Regions from separate parts of the Paenibacillus sp. FSL R10-2771 genome, predicted to be linked through region 2. Evidence: predicted binding sites of a transcription regulator. Region 2 holds the regulator's gene; each other region holds the start of a gene.
The links. Region 2 encodes LexA, which represses DNA repair genes until DNA is damaged. Its sites were predicted from a motif close to CGAACATATGTTCG; they were not measured.
Positions count from the first base shown of each region.

Region 1 (6,331 bases), 1.6 Mb from region 2:
CCTATGTATGTAAGCATAAAGCAATCAGGCGCGAATATCAAGTGTTTTTCCCAAGGTGGGGTGTGCGCCCTGACTCAGCATCTGGACCATATTCTGGGCATCCGTCTGTGCCTGATCTTTGGCAATACTCATGACCTGTAATCCCGCAGCCTGCAATAAAGACGACTGGTTCATGACAACCGATAGTGCAGCAATATCCATTTGTGTTCCTCCTCCAAGATTTTTTGAAGCAGCGCATCCACCTTTTATATCGACCGAATAGGGCTTGGCCGTTAGGTGAATGGCATTTCTTTGCCAATTGGCCCATGCCACCGGTTAGATTTCCACATATTCTGTGCTGTATTCAATATTCAAGAGGAGGAATTAAATTATGGGAGCAGAGTATGGTTGCGGTTGTGGAAATAACGTCGGTGGAGTTAATCAGGGTCCTCCGATTGTTCCGGTTGTAAGCCCTTGGACTTCGACTGGTGCGATTCTGGTTCTGTTCATTCTGCTGGTTATTATCACTAAAGCCTGTTTGTTCTAGAACCGCATTGAACAAGTGCTGCCCTGTCTGGCCTGAGGCCGGATGGGGCTATTTCTTTTTTTTGCGTGCCGCCGGACCGATCTGGCGTTTGATTCTGCCTGTATGCTCATCCGTTTCAATGATATACAACTCCTTGACTGTACCTGCAAGTGCAAACCATTCCTGTAAGGCTTCAGCCTCGGACATAGGGCCGTACAGCCTTTTCCCCCGATAACAGATATAGAACACTCCCGGCTCTCCGTCTATGGAATAATATCCCACCCTATTTTACGCTTTATTTGGGTGAAATTGCATAAAGAACTGTCGTTCGCATAACAGGCATGCAAATGTCCTTATATGACGGAGAGGAGAGCGGCTAATATGCGATCTGTTTCTTATCAGCAATCATTTGCGGTAGCGGTAGCCGGAGCATTCAGGCATTCTGCCTATTTGAACATGAACTCTACGCGGGTACCGTCTGCGAAGTCCTCCAGCTGATTGCCGACCCAGCTTCCAGCTCCGCGGTTATCGCTGGGAGTTATGTATTCAATATCAGCGCCGGCTCCACCTTCCGCACACATCGCCATCGGCCATTCGTCGCGGTCATAACCTTTTTTGGTGGGTACGCCCTTCAGGGATTCCTTACGGTTGTCTTCGGCTTCATTCCGGTCAATCGTGCAGATGGGGGACTCCCCGTTCTCAATCGCTTCCTGAATATGTCTGGCGGTCTCCGGATAACGGTCAGACGGGAATTCCAGCCGTACAACCTCTGACTGGCCAGAAGACGGCGTCTGGGACGGAAGCTGACCATTCTCCCCGAAGTAGTAAGCAGCCAGGCTGAGCAGAACAACAATAATAAGACTGGTGATGAATTTTTTGGCTTTCATATCTGCTCCTTAAAAGTTTTGTTAGCATAGCTTCCAATGATAAGCTCCGGCAAAACTCGCTTCGGAAGCATACGCTTAAGTATTGTGGGCGCAGGAAGCCTACGCTCACAATAGTATAGCGTATGACTGCGGGATTGGAACAGACGTAATTCTTGTCTATCCGCCGTTCTGATGTTACATAATTCGCCATAAAATGTACAAACAGATGGAAAAGGATGGTGGATAAAGTGGAACAGCGTGTACTCAGAGATCTGCTGGATTCCGCGTCACGGCTGGTAGGGGATGTACAATGGCAGGCCGCCTTCCGCAGTGTGCTGATGAGTCCTGCGGATGCGGAGCTGGCCCTGCCAGCGCGTAAATTGCTGAACACCTTATACTGGCTGCAGGGGCAAGGCGTGATCAGCGGACAGCATGATTATCTGGAGAGCCCGGATGAATTCAGCGTGAAGCTGAAGAATACCGGCGGGAGCTATGCGGGACTTCACGGCTATGAAATGGGTGCCATCAGCAACCAGACGGAGCAGCAAATCAGCAGCCAGCGGCAGGCCGTCACAGACAGTGCAGTCCGCTGGCATCATGCCGGGGGAATCGTGACGATGAGCTATCATGCCAATCTGCCGGGAACCGCTCCGGCCTGGGCGAATGTCTCGATGAGCCTCAGCGAAGCAGATTTCAACAAATATATTACTCCGGGAACCGTCCAATACACAGCAATGATTGCAGAGCTGGACAAAGTAGCCGTGTATCTCAAAAAGCTGAAGGATGCTGGTGTACCTGTGCTCTGGAGACCTTACCATGAGATGAACGGCGGCTGGTTCTGGTGGGGGCAGAAGTCTTCCTTCAGCACCCTCTGGGAGATTATGTTCGAGCGGTATACCGTATATCACAAGCTGCATAATCTGCTGTGGGTGTGGAGTCCGAATGCGAAGAATCAGTGGTGTGACGAACCTGCGAAATATTACCCGGGCAGCGGAAGAGTAGATGTGCTGGCACTGGATATCTATGACGCGGACTTCAAGGGGAGCCATCATGACAGCCTCTGGGATCTGGGGCGCGGCAAGCTGATCGCCATTGGCGAGAATGGGGAGCTTCCTCCGGCAGCCCAGCTGGCTGGTTCCCAGAACAAATGGAGCTACCAGATGACCTGGGGCAAGCTGCTGTATGAGAAGAACAGTGATGCGGTGATCAAAGCTTTTATGAAGGATAATTTCGTGTTCACGAGAGACGAATATGCAGCAAAGGCGGCAGCAATGGATCCATCACCGGGCGGTATTCCTAAGCCGGGCTTGTATGGCCAGTACTATAATAACATTACGCTCAGCGGTACGCCCGCCCTCACCCGGACGGATGCCCACATCAACTTCATCTGGAGACAGGCAGCCCCTGATCCGGCTATTGGTGCAGATTTGTTCTCGGTAAGATGGAGCGGCAGGCTAAGTGCGGTGTACAGTGAGACTTACACCATCTATACTTCTTCGGATGATGGCATCCGGGTGTGGATCGACGGCAAGCTGATTATTGACAGCTGGATGAAGCAGAGCGGGCAGGAACGGCAAGGCAGTGTGAAGCTGATTGCGGGTAAGCTGCATGAGCTGAAGGTGGAGTATTACGAGAACCAGGGGGATGCGCGGGCCGTGCTGATGTGGGAGAGCCCCAGCCAGGTCAAAGGCGTAATTCCGGCAGGGGCTTTGTATCTTCCTTAACAGTAAGGTCTTAGGTCAGATTTGTTCGCGGTAGCTGATGTTGTTGGCGACTTTTTCGTTGCGGACGGCTTGTCGCAGCACGTCTTTTACGGTCTGAACCTTGCGGATTTTGCGGAAAGGAAGCTGCGGCGACGAGGCGTCATCCGAGAGGATCGTAAGCGTTCCAATGCCTAATATACGGTCGGGAATCGACTGCGTGACGGAAAAATCATTGACCCGCAGCAGCTCGATTTCTTCGACATCCTTGCCGATCAGTCCGCTCTTCACCATAATCCGCTGGGTTGTAATCGTGTATCTGGTGGTATTGAGTCCAATAAGCCCCTTGAGCCGGTCGGATATGCCCGCAGGCTTACCCTGCCACAGCTCGGTTTCTGTGCTTGTTCCGGAGACCCGGCCTGCCGCCGGACGGCGTGCTGCTGCCGGAGCGTTATTATCCTCTGTACCTGCTCCGCATTCTCCGCAGAATTTGGCACCTTGCTTATATTCCGCACCACAGGCTGTGCAATAAGGCATAAGATATCTTCCTCTCGTATAACGGATAATTTGATTATAGTATAACAAGAATTCCCAGTCAGTACCGGGTTCTTCTTGTGTTTCTTTCTGTGAATACGCTTTATCTCAGGAAAATGTTTCATCCCGGCCGATTTTACATTAATTTCATTTGCACTTAACAAAATTCGATATTATTCTGTTAAGTGGAGGGATATAAATATGAGACGATTTTTATTTGCAGGATTACTTATGATGGTTGTAGTCCTAAGTGCCTGCAGCAATGACAGCGCAGAACCTGCTTCGCAGGAAGTAGTGCAGGATACAGTTCAGAGCTTTTACAATGAAATGTCAAAATTCGATGAAATGGGTAAATCCTCGCTGGAAAATTTCAACACCACCTTAACTTCTTATTCAACCGGAGAGGCGACCGAGAAGGAGCTGCAGAAGGCCGTGGACGAGTTCCAGGATACAGCCTCCGATATTGCCGATCAGGTGAGTGACGTGAAGATTTCCAAGAGCCTGCCGGACACGATCCAGACGCTGCTCAGAGATTCAATTATTGCTTTTAAAAGTGCCTATTCCATTAAAGAGCAGGCCTCCAAAAGCGCGGTTTCTCCCGATGTAACTGCCGAGGAATTCAATGCAATGAACCAGCAGGCGGATGTAGCGATGCTGTACGGCATCTCCAAGCTGAATGAAGCCAGAGCGGCCGCCGGACTGATTGACCCGGAAGAGAGCACAGAAGGTCTAATTGTGGACCCGTCAGAAGCGGACGCGGCTGCGAAGACGGATACGGGAGCTGCAACGACAGAGAGCACGGCAGGAAACACGGCCAATTAAAAAGTATTCATCCCCGTTTAGTGCCTGAGTAATTACCAGAATGAATTCAAGCTAGCCCCACTGCTGTGGGGTTATTTTGTTGTGCCGGCGGAGTCCGGTATGGTTCCTTCCAGGTCTTGGTGCTTACATATATTTCTGCTTGCTTAAAAAGCCGGATCACGGATATAATACAAACATACGTTCGGTATATGAGCGGACAACGTATTGCGGTATTGTATACAGACCATAGATTGGGGGAGCGGCAATGGGCAAAAAGCTGGAGGGCAATAACCTGTGGGACAGCAACCGGACAGTACTGCCGGAGCAGATGCGCGTAATCAGTAGAGGTGAACGGGAGACGTGGCAGAGCGTCAGGCCGGTTCCGGATGAGCACAAGCTGGAGGAGATTGAGCATACGCTGGCTTTGTCGCTGCGGAGTCATGTACGGGTAACGGTAGTGTTGTTTGACCCTCTTGAGCACAAGCTGCTTAGCGGATTTGTAACCTCCATTCACACCCACTCGCGCGAAATCAAGCTGCAGTGGGCGGAGGAATGGAAGTGGCTGAACGTGGATGATATTGTGGACGCCTATATCGTCTGAGGGTGCAGGCGAAGCTGGCCGGAGCGGACGGAGCGGTTAATTTCTCCCGGCGGCTTCCGTCTTTTCATAAGCAATCAGCGTGACTCCGGGATTCCCGGTCATCCGGGCGATGGCCGACTCGGCCTCGCGGATCACCTCAACAACATCTTCCTGATCGCTAAGCGCGGCCACCTTATAGCTGTCACTGTGAATATCCATGGTTGTCCACCTTTCCATGCGGGATTAAGGATTAACGGTACTCCATGTTAGTGTGGCCTGTGGTGCAGCAATTCATCCTTGTTGGCTCCTGTTTACGCTAAGCTGGATCAAGCCTCATTAAAGCCCTCAGGAATGCCTGGGGGCTTATTTCGTATGCTTCAGGGAACCTGGCAAACTTGGGCGGATGCAGGGGTGAAAGTGTACATGCAACATTGTACAAGCGGGCATTTACTATACCAGGGGGTGAGTATATGCTGACTTTGGATCAAGTGAAGAGTAAGTCGGCAGGGTGGCTGGGCAATCTGCATCCGGTGCTGCTGGCGGGTGCTACAGAGCTCATCCGGCGGAGTTATGCCAGAGGGATTCCGATCCTCATTACCCAGGGAATGCGCACCATTGCCGAGCAGAATGCGCTATACGCGCAGGGAAGAACGAAGAAAGGCGCTATTGTAACCAATGCCAAGGGCGGGAACAGCTATCACAATTACGGCCTGGCAATTGATTACGCACTGCTGCTGCCGGATGGCAAAAGCGTATCCTGGGATATGAAGCGTGACGGAGACGGGGATAAGGTAGCGGACTGGCAGGAGGTTGCACAGGAGGCGAAGAAGCTCGGTTTCGAGTGGGGCGGGGACTGGAGTTCCTTCAAGGACTACTCTCATCTGCAGATGACCTTCGGACTAACCACTGCTGAGCTCCGGGCCGGTAAGCACCCCACCGTTCAGCAGGTGAAGGACGCATTAAGCCGGATTAACGGAGGTGACCCAGAGGTGAATACCGAGGTTAAAGTAAATATCACATTGAACGGACAGAAGCTCACGACCGGCGTGCTGGACAGCGTCACCACGTATGCTCCGGTACGCGCCATTGCCGAAGCGCTTGGAGCCAAAGTGACCTATGATGCGCTCAGCAAGACCGTGAACATCATAAAGGAATAATCTGCGTTGCATAGATGATGTGCCGTGTGGGGAAATTATCAGCGATAAACCATAACCACAGAGGAGGCATACCATCTTGAACAAGCTGATTACAAGCCTTGCATGCGGCACAGTACTTTCCATGAGTCTGCTCGGAGCCGGTTACACATCTGCTGCGGCTGGCACGACAGGAATGGGCGGAACGGCAC
Region 1 is NZ_JBBOBM010000001.1:1,235,950-1,242,280, forward strand. It holds gene NSU14_RS05290 (YjfB family protein) at 25-201, opposite strand; gene NSU14_RS05295 (hypothetical protein) at 371-526, shown strand; gene NSU14_RS05300 (hypothetical protein) at 575-712, opposite strand; gene NSU14_RS05305 (NucA/NucB deoxyribonuclease domain-containing protein) at 952-1,392, opposite strand; gene NSU14_RS05310 (glycosyl hydrolase) at 1,620-3,095, shown strand; gene NSU14_RS05315 (zinc ribbon domain-containing protein) at 3,111-3,608, opposite strand; gene NSU14_RS05320 (hypothetical protein) at 3,807-4,427, shown strand; gene NSU14_RS05325 (YolD-like family protein) at 4,672-5,007, shown strand; gene NSU14_RS05330 (hypothetical protein) at 5,044-5,205, opposite strand; gene NSU14_RS05335 (M15 family metallopeptidase) at 5,457-6,143, shown strand; gene NSU14_RS05340 (WGxxGxxG family protein) at 6,220-6,331, shown strand, end outside.
Region 1: the regulator LexA is predicted to act here: its motif matches at 4,598-4,611, upstream of NSU14_RS05325 (YolD-like family protein).

Region 2 (8,226 bases):
GTCTATCTTACTATTCGTGCACTACTTCAATGTTGTTGTTCTTGCCGAATTGTTCCAGGCGTGCAGCCATAGCGGCGGTATCATACCGGTTGATCAGCTTGGAGAAAATCCACTGCTTGCGCTTGCCTTTATACTTAATGGTAACTACACTGCGCGACAAGGTAATCTTCTCGATTTCAGCTGCTGGCAAAAAGCGTTCACGGTTGTATTTAATAGTAGACAGACGGGCGCGTTCCACCTTAAGGAACGGACGGCGGAAGAATAGCAGCGCGGCAAGCAGGAAGTACAGTACTACCCCCAGCCAGTTAGCCAGTATTCCGCTTCCTTTCGCTTCATCAATGGAACCGACTACCCAGAACATAATGCCAAGCAACAGCAATACGACAGGGAATACAATATTCCGGCCTTTGAAAATATCGGTGCTCTTTGCAGCAGCTTTAGAGCTCGTTGCATAAATCGTCTCTTTTCCCTGCTTCTTTCTTTGCTGATTGATTTGCTTGGTGTTGCGTTGAACCATTCTTTCCCAAGAACGGGCCATGTTAGTTCCCCCTAGTCATCCTGTATTATCTATGAAAAGGCCGCAGACTAAGCTTTACGTCCGTCGTTGCCTTCTTCATGCTCCGGATTATCCACAATCTCAATGGTATCAAGCTGGGCCCGGAAATTGCTGCGGATATTGCCCAGATAAATCTCGCGGAGTTTGGCGCGTTCTGCCAATTCTTCCTCATTCAGGCCGCTTTCCTTATGTTTGCGTGCCAATTCATTGATGCGTGCGACCAATTCGTCAATATTCAATACTTTCCCCTCCCCTATAAATTCATTCTAACTTTGCCATGAGAAAAAGAGCTTGTCAAGGTCTACCCCCTGAAAGCTCTCTTAGTCGAACACCATTATGCTTCTTCCGGTTAATATACCGGCACGGACAGTATATCTCCTGCCTTAATTCCACTGTCCTTCAGACCATTTGACTTCTTGATTCCTTCTATATATACAGCAGTCCTCATATCATCCGGTTTATTCTTGAGGGCAATGCTCCACAAGGTGTCTCCGCGTTCAACTACGATCCGTTTCTCAGGCTTCATTAAAGTGACAGAACCAGCGAACACATTACCGACTACTGTAAATCCGGAGATCGTGAGTAATAGTATCAGAGATATCTTGATAAAGCTGACCTGGCGGAATATTGAGGTAAGTACAGACAGCAGGCGAAGGGTCTTGTCTCTGAATTGTGCCAATGGATTATGGGGTAATGGATTACCGGGAGCGGACACCTTGATATCCTCATTGTAGATACTATTGTAGGTACTGTATTTTAACATAAATATCGTCCTCCAAACACTTGTTCTTACTTTCGAAAATAATATAACACGAACATGTGTTTTGATCAATAGTTTTTTCGAACAACTGTTCCCTTTATTTTTCAGGCTATAATTCTCACAATTTAGAACTTATGTTTGTACGAACGGCAGTTCTATGTTATAATTTTCCCAAACATAGTATATGGGGTTGATTCCGATGTCAAAGATTTCGAGTCGCCAGCTGGCGATCCTGGAATTTATACGTAACGAAGTCCGCAGCAAGGGTTATCCTCCGTCCGTTCGGGAAATTGGCGAAGCTGTTGGCCTGGCCTCCAGTTCTACAGTGCACGGTCATCTGGACCGGCTTGAGAAGAAAGGCCTGATCCGGCGCGATCCTACGAAGCCGCGTGCAATTGAACTGCTCGGCCAGGAAGATTCAGAGAATGTACATCAATTCGTCCAGACGGTTACCCGTATCCCTGTAATTGGCAAGGTTACTGCTGGTGTTCCTATTACCGCTACAGAGAATATTGAGGATTACTTCCCGCTTCCTACTCATTACGTAGGGGATAACAAGGTATTCATGCTTTCTGTACTCGGCGACAGCATGGTTGATGCCGGTATTATGAACGGCGATTATGTTATTGTCCGCCAACAGCAAACCGCTGACAATGGTGACATCGTTGTTGCGATGACTGAAGAAGATGAAGCAACCGTTAAGACCTTTTACAAAGAACGTGATCATATCCGGCTGCAGCCGGAGAACCCGGCTTACGAGCCTCTCCGCCTTAACCGCGTTACTATTTTGGGCAGAGTCATTGGATTATTCCGCGATATCCATTAATCTTTCTCCTCCATAATCAGGCTGCTCCGCATCACGCGAAGCAGCCTTTTTCCTCTTTAGATCCTGTTACGCTTGCCCAAACTCCGAACCGCTTTAGCTATCCGCACATATCCTGTTACAAAGGAGTGCTGATCCCATGCCCAACTATCGAATTATTGTCGACCTTTCACAGCGCATGCTTTATCTGCTTGATAATGACACCGTAACCAGAGGATTTCCTGTCGGCATTGGCCGGATGCTGACCGTCTCGCCGGTAGGCGAGTACACGATCATTAACAAGCAGCCCAACCCGGGCGGACCGTTCGGAGCCTTCTGGATGGGCCTGTCCAAGCCACATTATGGAATTCACGGAACCAATGACCCTTCCTCCATCGGCCACATGGTCTCCCACGGCTGTATCCGCATGTATAACCAGGATGTGGTCGCGTTGGCTGCTATCATTCCCATTGGCACCCGTGTAACCATCAGGGAGTAGCTACAGTCATGCAGCCGCCTATAAATTTCTATATTGAACACAAGAACCCCTCTGACGGGTTTTGACCAAAGGGGTTCTTCACAGCATTATTGCACAGTTTGCTCATAACCAAGCTCGTCCAGAATATATTCAGCCAGACTCCACTGTTCCGCAGGTGAGTCTTTGCTTTTTTTGGCGTAGACCAATGCACTCTTGGTAACTTTCTCGATCAGCCTGCGTCCCTGCTCTTTGGTGATGGACACTTCCATCCCGGAGCGGCCCACCACCTCAGACAGACAAAAGAACGCAATCCGCATCGCGTAATTGTCTCTGCTGAGGAAATAGAACAGATGAGGCACGTTCTTGAGCAGACGGTCAACCCAGTTCGTAATCTCCCGAACCTGATAGACTTCCCGGCGATCCTGCTCATACCCATTGAATATAATTATGATTTTGCCCCGTAGCCGCTTCTTCTCATATTTCTTAAATTCACGCAAATAGCTCTCCAGCCGTCCCTTCTCCACATCTTCTCTGGAGACATTCAGCACGGTGGATCCGGCTGCATCCCATTTTGAACTTTCTTCCATCACCGGATCTGCGTTAACAGACAGTGTACTATCCTGTATTTCCGGCAGTCCCAAACGCTGGCGTAATTGATCGTCCATTCTTCACACCTTCCTGTATCAAGCTCTTGTGCAGCTTGTTCACCATGTTATCCTGATATGTAGCTGTTCCTCAAGCCTCATACTCTTCATCGATTAATTATACTCTGAGCCTCCCACAGTCTCAATCGCACGCCAAAAAGACATCCGCAAGGATGTCTTTGAGTGGATTCATATCCTTTGCCTACTGACTACAACACGCTGCGCAACAACCGGATAGCAATAGTATTTAAACGAATTGCTTCACGGATGGATGCTCTGGCAGCCAGCAATTCTCTTCTGGCACGTGAACCGCTTGGAAATCTGCGCAGGTTCTCATTAATTTCCTCAAGTCTTTCCAGCAGGATTGCTCTTTGTGCGAGCAGAGCATTAATTGCTCTGCGGATTCTGTTTCGTTCTCTTTGCGTCATCATTACACCTCTTTTACGTTTTATAGTATAAGAAATGCAAAGATTGGCTTCGGAGACTGTGTGATTTGGCAGTAATATTATAATTAGCTTTCTTTGACTTTGATGGAGATAATATTTACAGGATTAAGATACTTGCCTCCTGCTGGAATCCAGCCTGTCAAACCACCGGATGTCAGATAGGTTCTGGCTTCTGCCGCCGATTCAAACACAGATTCTAGCTCTTCAATTTGCCCATTCACATACTGAAGCTCAAAAATAACTTTACTCACTTGCGACCACCTCCTCAGCTTCTAATTCGTTACCCCGAAGCGTTTACCTGCTTTTACTTCTTGGGCAGCCTTACCCGGAACTCAAATTCGTCACGTCTATAGGTCATTCCGGCCAGCAATACATACTCCGGCGTCCATTTCTGTACAGGTCCGGCGTAATCAGCTATAACATGCGGTTTACCCTCGATCAGCTGAACGACATAGACCTTCACCTGGGCAAGTGCCGCCGCGAATATATCAGCATCACTTGAAAGAACTTTATACGCAGTATTCAACATCTTTCCTCCTTAGTGCACACGCAAGAATGATAAGGATTCATAGAGCACACAAATCAGTTCAATTATACCGGGTTCTGGAACAAAATGTATACCCTATTTAGAGCTTAGAGTTTGATGAAAATGATCTTAAACAGCCCGAGGTATTTGCGCTTTGCCTTAATATCACCGATAAATGTCTTACCGTCTTGAATATCAGGTATGCTGAAGGTGGAGAACAGAATGTGATTTTCCCGGATTGTAAACGATTCGACCATAGGCTGAGCGACCATACTGGTAATTCCTCCAGCTAGCCCTCCCCCCAGTGTTTCCTCCAGATGATTCACCGCGTATTCTCCAAAGTCCTCTTTGCCCGGATTCATGACTGCTAGTAAAACCAGTACTACTATAATTACGAAAGACAGTTTCGCCGCTGTTTTCTTGCGGGCTCTGGGTTCAGGCTGCGGAGCATCATATCGTGGGTTCATGTTTATTCCCTCCAGCTATAATATTTCTTGAATCGTGAACACTAACGGACTCACAATAAACCTGCAGATTATAACCAGTACATCAACCGGCCCGCTTATCCCCACATCCATTCCGCTCCAGTCCGGACTACCTGCTACCGGTGAATCCAGCCCATATTGCTCTATAATCCGTTCCCTGGTTTCAGTTGACATGCCAGTTCCTTCTGCAGCTCCAGCCTGAGAACAAATTAGCGTTAATAATAGGATCATTGCAATAATACTTACATATTTATTTCTCATTTCATACCCCTATGTATCTTATTTATTAAAAAGGAAATACCGGCACCGCAACAACCACGGCCAGTATCAGCTGTAACAGCAATAGTCCCCAAGCCCAAACCCTCTAAACACATGCTTCACTTCAGCCTATCCTTAGTCATAAAAGTGATTCTCAGGGTAAGCACCTGCAAAGGGTTCCTTTAGTGTGTATATGATCTAGTATATAGGACATGGTACATTATGTAAAATAAACCATCCGGCTAACCATTGGGATGTAGATAAAATAACCCGTCAGCCATTAGTCCGGTGAGTCGCTTTAATTCAATAGCTCTATTAAATATCTATTATCCTAAATGAAAATTTTGTATTTTATGTGTATTTTGTAAAAAAAGGATTGAAATATATTCTCATATATTTATAATAATTACCAGATATATGAAGGGAGACATCACAAGATTGTCCACTAGAGATACTCTTCCCCTCATGTCTTACATTGAAATTGACCGTAGACTATATCCACGACCTATTCACACCTTAAGACAGAGATCGACCAGAAACCCTAAAAGCATTTCTCGTATTCTTAATTCGTTATATGATAGCAATTACATCACCGTGGGTGATTTGATGAAAGCTTCATTGGCTGAATTGCGTTGCTTAAGGAATTTTGGCGTCACGGGGCAAATGATTGTCGTCGAGTTGTTAGAGGCCCATACCAAACAGTTGTCTGAGATTTCCCGCTAAGGACCTTTTAAAGGTTCTTTTTTTATTATCTCTTTTCTCCAGCTTAATCTGCGCTGTTCCCGCAACAATTAATCCTACGATTATTAGCACAATGCCTTTTCTATTTTTCAAATAATGCTCTTAAGTTATTTTCATTCCGCTTCAAGCTCCGATCATTTAGTCCTAGGCAATTACAACCATTTTAATACATTTTATTATTTTTCGACTTATTTATATACATTCTTACATAATACCGCATTTCAAATCATCCTTACTACTCATATACATTATTATCCATGAGGGGTATTGTTTTTCATGTAACTAAATACTTTTTTGGGAGGATTATCTATTTATGAAAAGGAAATTGCTTATTGGACTTTTAACTATTGCCGCATGTTTTACGGTAGGATCGACATCATTTGCTGCTGAAGCTCCATCTTCTACTCTTAGCTCTTCAACTTCAATTTCTCCAAATGCTGTAATAAAACCAATTGACGAGACTCAGGCTATTGTTAGAATGCAAGTAGGCGAAACTATATGGTTGACTGGCTATAATTTTTGGTATATTAATTATGACGGATCCATTGAAATAATACCGGCTGAAGGACAGTTTACTGCCTTACATCCTGGAACCAGTACAGTCGCAGCTGACTTTGGGAATGGTATTACATTTTATTATATTATCTTAGTTAACTAAGTCTTGACGATGCTCAAGAAATGATAATTCTGTCATCCAAACCGACAATTTATTAATTCAAAAAATAACCCGTCAGGCATAAGCCGGCGGGTTATTTTTTGTATGCTCTGAATTTAACAAAAAACACAGTCTTTCGAATAATTCCTATACATGAATGAACCATCCTTCTTCCCGCTCCCCTCTATTTCTAAAAGTATGTAATAAAAAGACGCCCAAATCGCTCCAAGACCAAACTTAAAACACCCTTAAAGCAGTTTAATGTGATAAATGAATTTTTAATAGAAATGCACCTCAAAAAATTCCGAGGTGCATCCATGTTAGATTTAAAAACTTATGTTGTAATGAGCAAAATTCAGATGATACTGCGTCATTGCAGTGAAGTTGGGATTATCTACGACCACATATATTGTTGCTCCAGGCGGAAGCAAAACATTACTAAACGATTGCGCTTCAGCAGTTCCTGCCTTTCCTGTGTAAAGTGGGCCCAGTTCAGCGAGACCATTATTGTAATTAATAATTATACCCGCTCTTGTAGGACCGTTACCACTAAATCCTCCCACATGAACACCAATTCTTTTGAGATTTGTTGTTGTATTTGTCCACTTAAACCAATCTTGATCGGTAGCACTTTGGATGAACAAATCATATATCGCACCACCGTATTCATTCGGTGTAATGGTAAGACCAAACTTGTATGAGGCGTATAAAGCTTTCACTTGAGACTGACTATTTACAACTGGTCCCGCCTTTAGCGTTGGTTACGATCTGCCCGGGCTTCGTACGGCCCTGCGCGTATAATGCATCCTGCTCCGAGATAGTCCGCAGCCCCTGAGTAATGACTATATTGACTCTCCGGGCGTAGCAGCGCTCGATCAGCGCCACTGTAGCCGTCACCCAGGACCGTATGCAGCCCAGCCACGACAAGGATTTAAGCTTTACCTGTTCAAGCGTCAGCATCTTTATGGACCTCCTCTTTGACGGCCGGGAAGATCATAAACAGATCCTGCCGCCGGGTATACATGAGATACGTCAGGATCAGCAGGCCCAGGGTTGTGCCGGTTTGAGCTACGGCCAAGGCTGTGGACTTCAACGCGGCATACACCGCTGAATCACCGGAACCGTGTGTGGAATTACAAAAAAAAACGCGGCTATAAGCAGCAGCGCACAGATGAATGAAATCCCAGATGCATTTATCAGCAAGATATTAATGCCCTCCATGATTAAAATCTCGATCATAAATTTAGAATTCTGCGAAGCCGTTATTCAGGATCTTTTCCTGTATTTCTTTTGAAGTATCTTTGTAATGTGCGATTGCAAAGGCAACCCTGCGGGATGCCTGCGCCAGCTCCTTCTCTCTTTTTGTGCTAGGGCAATAGACGTTTGAACAATACTCCACACGGTTGTCCTACCCTATCCTCATCATTTCCGCTATTGGCGGAATGATCTGCCTTTAATCGCTGCAGTACTTCAAGAGTTGGCTGCGTAAAAGCTGCCCGTTCTTTGTCCAGGATATCCTGCAGGCGGTCATTGTCCTCCAGGGCACGATCCAGCATCGCACGCGGAACCAACTCGCCTTTTGAGACAGCCCGCCACTGAATATAAGCAAATATGATAAACAAGAACAGTAAGACAACCGACAGCCCACACTTTTCAACCAGTGGCAGCAGCTCTTGTATTGTGGATACCTCTGCGCCCATCCCCCACTCCCCTTTCCTCTCTCTGATGTAAAAGCCCCCGGATCGACTCCGAGGGCAAAATAAAAACGCCTTCGTGGGCGCTCTGATCCATTCCTTAATCTAAAAAACAAGCACCTCTTAAATTCAAGAGGCGCTTGCACTATAACCGTTAAAAAGTGTAGGCTGCAAAATTAAG
Region 2 is NZ_JBBOBM010000001.1:2,818,701-2,826,926, reverse strand. It holds gene NSU14_RS12315 (hypothetical protein) at 11-538, opposite strand; gene NSU14_RS12310 (DUF896 domain-containing protein) at 586-795, opposite strand; gene NSU14_RS12305 (LysM peptidoglycan-binding domain-containing protein) at 906-1,319, opposite strand; gene lexA (transcriptional repressor LexA) at 1,516-2,142, shown strand; gene NSU14_RS12295 (L,D-transpeptidase) at 2,279-2,617, shown strand; gene NSU14_RS12290 (hypothetical protein) at 2,704-3,261, opposite strand; gene NSU14_RS12285 (hypothetical protein) at 3,450-3,671, opposite strand; gene NSU14_RS12280 (hypothetical protein) at 3,752-3,937, opposite strand; gene NSU14_RS12275 (hypothetical protein) at 3,991-4,215, opposite strand; gene NSU14_RS12270 (hypothetical protein) at 4,320-4,679, opposite strand; gene NSU14_RS12265 (hypothetical protein) at 4,695-4,871, opposite strand; gene NSU14_RS12260 (hypothetical protein) at 6,010-6,354, shown strand; gene NSU14_RS12255 (hypothetical protein) at 6,678-7,070, opposite strand; gene NSU14_RS12250 (M15 family metallopeptidase) at 7,081-7,311, opposite strand; gene NSU14_RS12245 (hypothetical protein) at 7,298-7,429, opposite strand; gene NSU14_RS12240 (hypothetical protein) at 7,719-8,051, opposite strand; gene NSU14_RS12235 (hypothetical protein) at 8,200-8,226, opposite strand, start outside.

Region 3 (8,226 bases), 1.7 Mb from region 2:
ACACAACATTGAAGATGGTCTGGGCATGGGCGAGCTGTGCGGCAGGTCCGCCGCCGATCCAGGCAGAGAGTGACTGCAGCGGTCCGATGAAGGGCAGGAAGAGCAGGGCGCCGCCGACATTGAGCGCCACATGCGACCAGGCAACGAATACGCCGGACGGCGTGCTGCCGATGGCGGCGATTACGGTCGTGACGCAGGTGCCGATATTCGCGCCCAGCACGATGGCGATTCCCAGCTCCGGCGGCATGACGCCGCTGGTCGCGAGGCCCATCGCCATGCCGATCACCGCCGCGCTGCTGTGCACCATCGCGGTCAGCACGGCACCTGCTGCCAGTCCCCACAGTGCGCTTGTGGCGGCATGCCCGAGGAACCAGCGGAACAATTCGCTGCCTTCAAGGGCGGGGCCGACCGACTGCATGACCGCGATGCCCCACAGGACCAGGGCGAAGCCGGCCACCGCGAGGCAGATGAATTGCAGCGGCCCCGAGATCCGGCGGCAGGCTTCAACCAGCCGCCATGCCTGCGGGGATAGCTCGCCGGCCATCACTGCGGCCGCCCAGAGGCATAGCGCGGCGGCCAGCAGCGGCGCTGCCAGTGTGCTGATCTGCAGGCTGATCAGCTCTGTAGTCAGGCAGGTGCCGATGTTGCTGCCGAGGATAATGCCCAGCGTCCGGGCATAGGTCAGCAGCCCGGCATTGACCATACCGATGGTCAGCACGGTTACGGCCGTGCTGCTCTGCAGCAGCGCGGACAGCAGGCTGCTGGCAATCAGGCCTTTGGCCGGCGTAGAGGTTGCCTTATGCAGACTCCGGGTTAGCAGCGGGCCGGCGAGCCGCGACAATGAGGCTTCCATCACCTTCATGCCGGCGAGAAAGATGACAAGGCCATAAATGACAGGGAACAGCAGGTCACGGATCATAAGGACAGGCTCCTTTTTGGACGGGGGTTGTACACCAATATATGAAGGCATTGCATGGGACATGTATACAAATCGAGCTACAAGAACAGGGAGTTGAAGTCATTGGCATCGGTAATTCTGGAACGAAACCGTAAGAAAAGACTGGAACAGGGACATCCGTGGGTCTACGCCAGCGAAGTAGCCTCGGTAGACGGGGAGCCGCAGGCAGGGGGACTTGTGGATGTGCTGAATCATCAGGGGCGTTATCTGGCCACAGGGTATTACAATCCGGCCTCGCAGATCCGGGTAAGAATTCTTTCGCAGAGTAAGCTTGCGGCGATGGACACGGTATTTTTTGCCGGCCGGTTCGCAAGCGCTCTGCAGCATAGGGAGCGTTTCCTGCCGGGTGCGGATGCTTACCGCCTGGTGTATGGGGAAGCGGATTTCCTGCCGGGGCTGATCATCGACCGCTTCGGGGAGGTTCTCGTCGTACAGCTGCTGACGCTGGCGATGGATCAGCACCGCTCCGAGATTGTGGAAGCGCTGGTACAGGTTATGGCGCCGCGCGGCATTTATGAGCGCAGTGACGTCAGCGTCCGCGAGCTCGAAGGCTTAGAGCAGACCACAGGCGTGCTCTACGGGGAATGCCCGCGCCACATCACGGTAAGCGAGAATGGATTGAAGGTTATCGTCGATATTGAAGAAGGCCAGAAGACAGGCTACTTCTTCGATCAGCGCGAGAACAGAGCCTCCATCGCTCCGCTCATGAAGGGCTGGGGCGGGCGCAGCGGAATCACGCTGCAGGAGGTAGCGGCAGAGGACGGATCACTCCAGACGCTGCCGGTCAACAAAAGCGGTAAGCCGGTCACCTTCCCGTTCTGGGACGGCGCAACCGTGCTGGAATGCTTCGCGCACACCGGCAGCTTCACCCTGCATGCCTGTAAATACGGCGCCAAGAAGGTAACCTGCCTTGATGTGTCCGCGTATGCGATTGAGAGTGCAAAAGCCAATGTGGAGATCAACGGATTCACCGACCGGGTGGAATTTGTAGTGGATGATGCGTTTGCCTTCCTGCGCAATCAGGTTAAGGGGCTGGAAGAACGCTCTGAGCGGGCGACAGGTCCGGCGGCAGAGAGCAAACCCGGCGCTAAGCCGGCTGCCAAGGCGGATACCGCGAAGCCGATGACAGCAGGCGGCGGACGTACCTGGGATGTCGTTATACTTGATCCGCCCGCTTTTGCCAAGACCAAAAGTGCTGTAGCAGGCGCTGTCCGCGGCTACAAGGATATCAATCTGCATGGCATGAAGCTGGTCAATGAAGGCGGATATCTGGTTACGGCCAGCTGCTCGTACCATATGCAGCCGCAGCTGTTCCTGGAGACCATCCAGGAAGCGGCCAAGGATGCCGGCAAAGTGCTCCGGCTGATCGAGTGGCGGGCCGCAGGCAAGGATCACCCGCAGATCCTCGGCGTGGACGAAGGGCATTATCTGAAGTTTGCCATCTTTGAAGTGCGCAGCAAATAATGATGTTAGTTCAAGCCGGAAGGCTTGTCTTGAGAGTCTCAGCTACTGAGGCTCTCTTTTTTTCTCACAGGGAAGTTGCTGTGCACTGTAGCGGGGAACCGTCAGCAGAGCGAAGCGGACTGAGAAGCTCCTATTTCTCCAAAAAACCTCAGAATGGGGCTTAAGCGGACTGAGTCCGTTATGTTGCCGGCTGGATTCCATTAGCAGCTCTGACTGGTCCCTTAGCGGAATCTGAGTCCGTTTGCCCGGCGAATCCGCCTGATCTGCTCATATAACGGAATTTCAGTCCACTTCCCGGGCTGGGGATCATGAACTACGTAGCGGAATCGCGCTGGGTGCTGCCCTGCACTTGAGCCGGAATCAGCAGAGGAGTGACTCTGCTGATTTAATTGGATTTTCTCCATCTAATGAACTGGTTTCTACTTCCGGATTGATGCTAGATGGATTTATGACACTTAATTCTGCGGCTATCCCGGTTATATATCCGATCCGGCTAAATAATACACTCCATCCAGGCTCTCCCGACCAGCCGATCCATGGCTCCGGGAGAGTCTTCTTTGTTGTTGACCTTGGTTGCTGTGGCCTTTAAAAAAGCGGCAGGTATTTGCAAACAATGGCAAACGTACGTTCTGGAGCGCGCGGTGGAGGTATGCTATACTATTGGGACGAGATTATTCATAGATTCTGATATTCATCAGGCAATCCGCTTCTGTGTGTGCAGCAGCAGGGCGGCCTGCATTCTAATTCTCCGCCACGGAAGGAGTCTGCTGATATGACGGTTAACTTTTTGATCGGACGCTCGGGCAGCGGCAAGACAACTACAATATGGGAGACGGTATCCTCACGGCTGAAGACAGAGCCGCTTGGAGCGCCGATAATTATACTTGTCCCTGAACAGGGATCATTCGGTGCGGAGCGCGGTCTGTTGGCTGCGGGCAACGTGAAGGGCAGCATCCGCGCCCAGACACTCAGCTTCTCGCGGCTGGCCTACCGGGTGAAGCAGGAGACCGGCGGCAGCGCGAGTCTGCCGATCAGCGAGGAAGGCAAGAAGATGCTGATCTATAAGATCGTCAACCGGCGCAAGGAGGAACTGAAGCTGTTCGGCGCCTCCTCGGACCGGCCAGGATTCGTGGAACGGCTCAGCGACCTGCACACGGAGCTCAAGCGCTGCTGCCTTGGAGCAGGTGACCTCGAAGAACAGCTCGGCAGAATGCGGGATGCCCTGGGAGGAAGTCCGATTCTGGCCGGCAAGCTGGAAGATCTGCACCTGGTCTTCAGTGAGCTGGAGCAGGAAATGTCACAGCTCTACATGGATCAGGAGGACAGGCTGGCTGAGCTGGCTGAGCATATTCAGGATTCCGGCTATATCCGGGGATCCGAGATTTGGGTAGACGGGTTCCACGGGTTTACCAATCAGGAATTCATCGTACTGCGTGAGCTTATGCAATATGCTTCGGGGGTGACCATTGCCCTGACGCTGGACAGGATCTATCCCGCAGGCCAGGCACCGCATGAGCTGGAGCTGTTTCACCCGGCTGCGGTTACGTATATCAAGCTGCGCGGAATGGCCGAGGAGATGGGCCTTACAGTCTGGGATCAGCTTCTGGCGCCGCCAGCACTTCCAAGGTTCAAGGACAGTCCGGCTCTCGCCCATCTGGAGCGTGGATTCCAGCGCCGGCTGCGCTGGAACGGAGCAGCCGGGCAAGCGGAGGAGGCAGTCAGTATCCGGGCTGCGGCCTCCCGCCGGATCGAGGTCGAAGGTGTGCTGCGCGAGATGCTGAGCCTGGCCAGAGATTCAGAGGCCAAGTATGGTGAGATGGCTGTATTCATGCGGAATATGAGTGATTATGAGCCGCTGATTGCTCCGCTGTTCCAGGACTTCGGCGTTCCGTTCTTCCTGGACCAGAAGCTGAATGAGCTGCACCATCCGCTGGTGGAATTCATCCGTTCCGCTCTGGATGTAGTCCGCCGCCGCTGGCGCTATGAGGATGTGTTCCGCTGCGTGAAGACCGAGCTGCTGCTTCCGCTGGACGGAAGTATTACGCGCGCCAATATGGATGAACTGGAGAATTACGTGCTGGCCTGCGGTATTCACGGGTACCGGTGGACTGACGGCCGTTCCTGGAAAGGCATTCCCCGCCTCTCGCTGGAGGGCAGTGAGGCTGTAGATGAAGCCATGCTGGCCAGAATGGAAGCCTGCCGGAGCGCGATCACAGGACCGCTGCAGGCTTTTGAGCAGAGGGTCAAAGCCAGCCGCAGCGGCCTGGAGCTGTGCAGAGCCGTATATCTGCTGCTTGAGGACACAGAGGCGGCGCGCAAGCTGGAACGGATGGGGGCGGAGTCTCTGGAGCAGGGACGCCCGGAAGCTGCCCGTGAGCATAACCAGCTGTGGGGGGCTGTGCTGGATCTGCTCGATCAGATTGCCGAGATGATGGGCAAGGAAAGAATGGAATTTGAACTGTTCGCCGGCGTGCTGGAAACAGGGCTGGCTGAGCTCAAGATGGGGCTAGTCCCGCCTGCCCTTGATCAGGTGCTGGTCGGAACGATGGACCGTACGCGGGTGTCGGGAGTGAAGTATGCCTTCCTGCTGGGCTTCAATGAAGGTGTGGTTCCGGCACAGTTCAAGGAAGACGGGATTTTGTCCGAGGGAGAGCGTCTGCTGCTGGAGAATGCCGGTATGGAGCTGGCTCCCGGCTCATCCCGCAAGCTGCTGGATGAGCGCTTCCTGATCTACAATGCGCTTACAACTGCCAGCAGGAAGCTGTGGATTAGTTACGCATTGGCTGATGATGAAGGCAAAGCGCTGCTGCCCTCGGAGATTATCCGCCAGCTTCAGGGCATGTTCCCTGAAGGGCTGGATGAGAAGTATCTATCAGGATTCCCCCAGGGAGGGGAGGCAGCTGAAGACAGCATGTCTGCACAAACGGAAGCGGTCCACATGAATTTCATCGGCCATCCTGAGCAAACCCTCCGCATGCTGATGCTTCAGCTCCGGCAGTGGCGCCAGGGGGTAGAGATTCCCCGCTTGTGGTGGGATGTCTATAACTGGTTTGCGGCCGATGGACATGCGGACAAACCGGTGAACACACAGGCAGCGGCTGCTGGGCAGGCAGAAGTCTCAATGAAGCTTCAGCTTGAACGGCTGCTGGGCTCGCTGTTCTACCGCAACGAAGGGATCAGGCTGAAGCGGGAGACCAGCCTTCGGCTGTACGGCGGCTCCACACTGCGCGGCAGCGTGTCGCGCATGGAGAAATTTGTGGCCTGCTCCTTCTCTCATTTCGCTTCTTACGGGCTAAGGCTGAAGGAACGCCAGCTCTATAAGCTCCAGGCCCCGGATATCGGGCAGCTGTTCCATGCGGCTCTAAGCCAAATGGCGCAGCGGCTGCAGAAGGAGGGCCGCAGCTGGGGCAGCATGACGGCCGAAGAATGCCGCCGTGAGGCGGGTGAGACGGTAGACCGTCTGTCCCCGCTGCTGCAGGGCGAAATTCTGATGAGCAGCAAACGTTACAGCTATATCTCACGCAAGCTGAAGAATATTGTCGGCCGCGCTTCAGTGATCCTCGGCGAGCATTCGCGCAGAGGGAGCTTCGAGCCGGTCGGGCTGGAGCTGGATTTCGGTCCCGGGAAGGATCTGCCTCCGCTGAGAATTACACTGCCGAACGGCTGCGTAATGGAGGTGGTCGGCCGGATTGACCGTGTGGATATGGCTGAAGGCGAGCAGGGTATTCTGCTGCGGGTCATTGACTACAAATCAAGCCAGAAGGATCTCAAGCTGCACGAGGTCTACTATGGATTGTCGCTGCAAATGCTGACCTATCTTGATGTGCTGCTCACCTATTCCGAGCAATGGCTTGGCCAGGCTGCACTCCCGGCAGGCGCGCTCTATTTCCATGTTCATGATCCGCTGCTAACCTCAGCCAACGGAATGAACCGGGAGCAGGCGGAGCAGGAGCTGATGAAGCGCTTCAAAATGAAGGGTCTGCTGACGGCTGACCGTGAAGTGGTCTCACTGATGGATACCACACTCGACAAAGGCTATTCCTCTATTGTTCCGGTAGCGCTGAAGAGCGACGGCAGCTTCTACAGCAGCGCGTCTGTAGCTACCCCGGAGCAATGGGGTCAGCTGCTGTCTTCAGTGCGGAGCACGATTTCGGATATCGGTACGCGTATTACGGAAGGCGATGTGGCTATTCAGCCTTACCGCATCCAGCAGGAGACTGCCTGTACCTTCTGCTCCTTCCGCCCGGTCTGCCAGTTCGACGAGGCTGTGGAGGGCAATGGCTACAATAATCTGAGTAAGCCTGGCAAAGACGTAATCTGGGATCTGCTGTCCCGCAAAGGAGGAGAAAAATTGTGAGCATACATCCTGTAACGGAAGCGAAGCCGGAAGGGAGTCTGTGGAGTGACGACCAGTGGCGCGCCATTGCCGAGAGCGGCAGCGATATTCTCGTCGCGGCAGCAGCGGGTTCCGGTAAAACTGCGGTACTCGTAGAGCGCATTATCCGCAAAATCAGCAATGAGGAAGCAGGCTTCAGCGTGGACCGGCTGCTGGTAGCGACATTCACCAAGGCTGCAGCCTCCGAGATGCGGCAGCGGATCCGGGAGGCGCTGGAGCGCAAGCTGGAAGAGGACACAAGCGGTGAGAACGAATATCTGCGCCGCCAGCTTGCTCTGCTGGGCAGAGCCTCTATTACTACGCTGCATTCCTTCTGTCTTGAAGTGATCCGCCGGTATTATCAGCTGATTCCGATTGATCCGGGCTTCCGTATACTCAATGAGCATGAAGCGGAAATGATGCGCCAGGAGCTGCTGGAAGAGCTGATGGAGGAGAAATACGGTGAGGTCACTGAAGACGGGGAAGATAGCGTATTTGTCCGGCTTGTGGACTGGTTCAGCGGTGAGCGCAGTGATGACGCCGTGCATTCGCTGATTCAGCGGCTGCATGATTTCGCGCGCAGTCATCCCTGGCCGGCACAGTGGCTGCGGGATACGGCTGCTGATTTCTCACTGCCGGATGCGGAGTCCTTGAGCCATACCCCTTGGGTACAGAGCATTCTCGCTGAAGCCAGGCTGACGCTGGATGGTGCCATCAGCCAGCTGCTGCAGGCCCGCGAGATCGCGCTTCAACCCGGCGGACCGGCTCCTTATGCGGATAACCTGACGGCCGATCTGGATATGGCGCAGGGATTACGGGATGCGGTAGAATCGCAGCCATGGGCTGATCTCTATGATATTTTCATGGAGATTTCATTCGGCAAGCTGAAGCCCTGCAAGAAGGATGCAACCGATCCCGGCCTGCAGGAGAGTGTTAAGGCAATCCGGGATCAAGTGAAGAAGAGCCTGCTGGAGCTGCAAAAATCCTTATTCGGGCGCCCGGCGGAGTCTTTCCTGGGTGAACTCCATGAAGCGGCACCGCTGATGCACGAGCTGGCGGAGACGGTTATCGGGTTCGGTGAACGTTACCGGATGGAGAAGGCGGGCCGGGGGCTGGTGGATTTCAGTGATCTGGAGCATTACTGCCTGCAGATTCTGCGCCATCCGGACTCGGTTCCGGGGCATTCCCTGCCTTCTGATGCCGCGATGGAATACCGCAGCCAGTTCGATGAGGTGCTGCTGGATGAATATCAGGATACCAACAGCGTACAGGAGGAGATCGTCCGGCTGATCTCCCGTGAGTTCCCAGGCAACCGCTTTATGGTCGGGGATATGAAGCAGAGTATCTACCGCTTCCGCCTGGCTGAGCCGGGGTTGTTCCTGGACAAATACCGCAGGTTCAGCGCTGAGCCGTCTGCTGGCGGTAACGG
Region 3 is NZ_JBBOBM010000001.1:1,100,959-1,109,184, forward strand. It holds gene NSU14_RS04670 (Na/Pi cotransporter family protein) at 1-919, opposite strand, end outside; gene NSU14_RS04675 (class I SAM-dependent rRNA methyltransferase) at 1,022-2,422, shown strand; gene addB (helicase-exonuclease AddAB subunit AddB) at 3,195-6,779, shown strand; gene NSU14_RS04685 (UvrD-helicase domain-containing protein) at 6,776-8,226, shown strand, end outside.
Region 3: the regulator LexA is predicted to act here: its motif matches at 3,040-3,053, upstream of addB (helicase-exonuclease AddAB subunit AddB).